2 regions of the Deinococcus roseus genome follow, and region 1 is predicted to be linked to the other one. Evidence: riboswitches for the same ligand, from Rfam matches in the RefSeq annotation. Region 1 holds a riboswitch; the other holds the start of a gene.

Region 1 (2,200 bases):
CCTGAAGTTTTATCAGAACCTGGCTTATGGTCCTGCAGCCCGCCAGAAACTCAACATTTACCTGCCCAGACAGAAAGGCACCCATCCGGTGGTGGTTTTTGTGCATGGAGGGTCGTGGCGCAATTACAACAAGGATGACTTTGAATTCGTGGGAGAATCCTTTGCCAGAGCGGGTTATGTGACGGTACTGATCAATTACCGTCTGGTACCGGATTTCTCTTACCCTGCTTTTGTGGAGGACACTGTCAAAGCTTTCAAATGGACAAAGGACCACATCGCTGAATACGCAGGCGATCCCCAGAACATCTTTGTGGTGGGGCATTCTGCAGGAGCTTACAACGTGGTGGAAGGCATCGTGAACGAAACCCTGCTTTCTGCAGAAGGCCTGAAAGCCAACGATTTCCGGGGTGTGGTGGGGATTGCAGGTCCTTATGACTTCGATCCCAAATACACCCCAGGGGTTTTTGGCACTCACCTGCAAACCGATGTGATGCCTGCAAGCCATGTGCATGGCAACCTGCCGCCTTTTCTGTTGCTGGTGGCCCAGAACGATGAACTGGTCGATCCCTCCAACGGCACCAGCATGGAAAAAGCCCTGCAGAAAAACGGCACCCCTGTTGAATTTGTGGTGGTCCCAAAAGTGAACCACGGGGAAATTGTGGGGGCACTGATGCGCAGGTTCTCAGGGTTTTTCCCTCCAGTTCGGGAAACCATTCTGAATTTTCTGCAGAAGAACCTCCGCAAGCCCTGATTTTGTCTGGTGGATCTGGCGTTTACAGCACCCTTTTTGAATAGTTGATAAAACTTGTTGACAATCAAAGCCTGTGTCCAGTACACTGGTTCCCACGTCAGAGACCTTCTGGCGCTCTTATCCCGAGTGATGAAAGGGACCTGACCCTGAGACCATCACAGCAACCGGTTCCCATTGCAACACGGTGCTTTCAGACCCGCCAGGGATGGCTGGAACGATAAGAGAAGGCATGGTTTGACACCCCATCCCCTTCTCAAAGCAGCAGACCACGATGTCTGTTTTCTGGGAGGGGGATTCATTTATCCCCCAAATTTTCACAAAGCCTCTGGCTGTCCAAGATCAGAGGAAGCCGATTCATAACATCTGAGAGGAGATTTTATGCCAAAGTTTGAGACCCTGCAGGTTCATGCTGGACAGACCCCCGACCCGACCACCCAGAGCCGCGCCACCCCCATTTACCAGACCACCAGTTACAACTTCGCAAACGCCGAACACGCTGCCAATCTGTTTGGGCTCAGGGCCTTTGGGAACATCTATTCCCGCATCCAGAACCCCACCAACGAGGTGCTGGAAAACCGCATTGCCGCCCTGGAAGGCGGAACGGGTGCTCTGGCGGTGTCCAGCGGTCATGCTGCCGTGCTGCTCAGCATCCTGACCCTGGCACAGCAGGGAGACAACATCGTCTCCACGCCCAACCTGTATGGTGGGACCTACAACCTCTTCAAGGTGACTTTGCCCCGTCTGGGCATCAGTGTGAAATTCACCTCCTCCGAAGAGCGCCCTGAAGAATTCGCCGCCCTGATTGATGAAAACACCAGGGGCGTGTTCCTGGAATCCATCGGGAACCCGGCCCTCAACATCCCTGACCTGCAAGAAATTGCACGCCTTTCCCACGAAAAAGGGGTGGCGGTACTGGTAGACAGCACTTTCGGACAGGGAGGCTACCTGATCCGGCCCATCGAGCACGGCGCAGACATCGTGATTCACAGCGCCAGCAAATGGATTGGCGGACACGGACAGGCCATCGGGGGACTGATTGTGGATGGGGGCAAATTCAACTGGGCCAATGGCCGTTACCCCCTCTTCACCGAACCCAGCCCTGGCTACCACGGCCTGAAGTTCTGGGAGGTCTTCGGAGAAGGCAACCCCCTCGGGCTTCCCAACATCGCCTTCATCATCCGGGCACGGGTGGAAAACCTGCGCGACCTGGGCACCACCTTAAGCCCCCACCATGCCAGCCTGTTCATCACAGGTCTGGAAACCCTGTCCCTCAGGGCAGAGCGCCACATTCAGAACACCCACAAACTGGCTGAATTTCTGGAAAAACACCCCGAAGTGGAGAAGGTCATTCACCCGGATCTGCCTTCCCACCCGCACCACCATCTGGCCAAAAAATACTTTCCACATGGAGCAGGCAGCATCCTGGGCTTTGAATTGAAAGGCGGACGG
Region 2 (2,200 bases), on a different contig from region 1:
CTGGGGCTCCAGGTCATCCACAATGCCTGAGCGGTGGGACAGCAACTGGTCGATGGTGATGTTCTGGTATTCTTCCCGCATTTCTGTGTCTGGCAACAGCTCCTTGAGTTTGCTCTGGAAAGACAGTTTGTGGCTTTCCACATACGTGGCAATCAGGGTGGCGGTCATGGATTTGGTGATGGACCCCAGGTGGTGCACATCCTGCAAGGTGACTTCTTCAGGAGAGCCGTATTTGCGCACCCCTTTGGCAGACTGCTGCAATATGGCTTTTTCATTGAACAGGGTGATGCTCAGGGAGGGCAGTTTGTGCTGAATGACCAGCTGGCTGGTTTTGTCTGCCAGGACAGCTTCAGGGGTTTTGGGGGCGATGGTTTGACATCCAGTGAGCAAACATCCAGTGATCAGTAGAACAGGCAACAAATAAGGTTTCACGGTATCAAATTAAGCAACCAGCATGAGAATCCCATCAGACAGCAGGCTTTGAGGTTGCTGTCATGTTTGTAACAATCCAGATCGAGCAACAGCACAGCAGCAAAACACCAGCAAAGCCCAGAAGTTGACACTGCCCCCAGAGACCCGATACACTGACATTTAGCCTGTGAGACACAGGCGACTCTTATCCAGAGTCGGCGCAGGGAACTGGCCCGCAACGCCGCAGCAACCGACCTCCATCACGGTACGGTGCTCACCAGCCCGAAAGACCACGATGGTCCCATTCGGGGACGATAAGAGAAGGGCGTAAACCACCATTTCCCCTTCTCAACACCACGAGAGGGGGAATCTTTAGTTCCCCCGCAGATCAACACTCTTTTCTCCTGGAGGGGAGCACATGCGCTTCGAGTTCGCTTTCGAAACCGATGAGGGAGCCATCCCGTTTACGTTCGTCGCCAAAAGTCAGCACGACTACACCATCACGCCCAGTTACAAGTGGTTCTTTGAGAAAGCACCTCTGATTCTGGATTCTGGCCGCATCCTCAGCAACATCCGGGTGGGTTACCACACCTACGGCACCCTCAACGCCGAAAAAGACAATGCCATTCTGGTCTGCCATGCCCTCACCGGCACCAGTGCCGTGCACCGCTGGTGGGCAGACATGTTCGGGGAAGGGAAGACCCTGGACCCCACAAAGCACTTCATCGTGTGTTCCAACGTGCTGGGGGGGTGTTCAGGAACCTCTGGTCCCAAAGAAATCGGGCTGGACCCCATCACCATCCATGACATGGTGCGGGTGCAAAAAGAACTGATCAAAGACCTTGGCGTCAAAAAATTGACCGTCATTGGGGGCAGCATGGGCGGCATGCAGGCCCTGGAATGGGTCAGAAGCTATCCTGAGTGCCTGAAGAAAGCCATCATCATTGGTGCACCTGCCCGCCACAGTGCCTGGGCCAAGAGCTTCAATGTCTCCCAGCGCAACGCCATCACCAGCGATCCTGAATGGAAAGGCGGCAAGTACCAGGAGCAACCCCACGGTCTGGCCATCGCCCGCCAGATCGCCATGATCAGTTACCGCAGCCCGGAGTCCTACCAGATGACACAGGGCGGGCAGTCCAAATTCAATCCCAACCAGAGCGCCATCCAGACCTATCTGGAGTACCACGGGGAAAAACTGCTCAAGCGCTTTGATGCCAACACCTACCTCTTGATCACCCAGGCCATGGACCTCTTTGAGGTGACCGACGATGAATTGCGGCGCAACACCGTGCCCACTTTGCTGGTGGGCATCTCCACCGACATCCTTTATCCTGCCAGTGAAGTGCGGCAGGTGGCGGCACAAATGAAGAACAGCGAATACTGGGAACTGCAGAGCCCACACGGTCACGATGCCTTCCTGATTGAGGATGAACCGTTGAACCTCAGGTTGCTGGAATTCCTGCAGAAATGAACAGCACAAAGAGACCAGAGCTTTGAAGGCTCTGGTCTTTTCAAGACAGCAGGTCTATGACAGCTCTGCCGTCTCCGGGTACCTTTTGATCCAGGCCTCCCAGCCTTCTGCTGGGTAAGCCTTTCTGGCTTCGGGTGCAAACAGTTTTGTGGCTTCCTGCTCCAGATCTTCAAAAGGATGCGGAACCACCTCGGTTTTTTCATAGGCCGGATGCATGTCCCATTTGATCAGGCGTCCAGACCCGCCCCAGGGGTCATCGCAGGCCCACACCACACGGGCGAGTTGCACCATTCCGATGGCCCCTCCACACATCAGGCA

The links. Region 1 has a riboswitch for S-adenosylmethionine ahead of IEY52_RS05450 (O-acetylhomoserine aminocarboxypropyltransferase/cysteine synthase family protein). Riboswitches for the same ligand answer to the same signal wherever they lie in the genome.
Region 2: another riboswitch for S-adenosylmethionine. It lies ahead of metX (homoserine O-acetyltransferase MetX); the one in region 1 lies ahead of IEY52_RS05450 (O-acetylhomoserine aminocarboxypropyltransferase/cysteine synthase family protein).

The regions. Positions count from the first base shown of each region.
Region 1 is NZ_BMOD01000002.1:515,807-518,006, forward strand. It holds gene IEY52_RS05445 (alpha/beta hydrolase) at 1-751, shown strand, start outside; SAM riboswitch class I at 866-975, shown strand; gene IEY52_RS05450 (O-acetylhomoserine aminocarboxypropyltransferase/cysteine synthase family protein) at 1,130-2,200, shown strand, end outside.
Region 2 is NZ_BMOD01000001.1:247,617-249,816, reverse strand. It holds gene IEY52_RS01095 (serine hydrolase domain-containing protein) at 1-432, opposite strand, end outside; gene IEY52_RS27065 (GlyGly-CTERM sorting domain-containing protein) at 493-591, opposite strand; SAM riboswitch class I at 614-732, shown strand; gene metX (homoserine O-acetyltransferase MetX) at 830-1,882, shown strand; gene IEY52_RS01080 (nucleoside deaminase) at 1,937-2,200, opposite strand, start outside.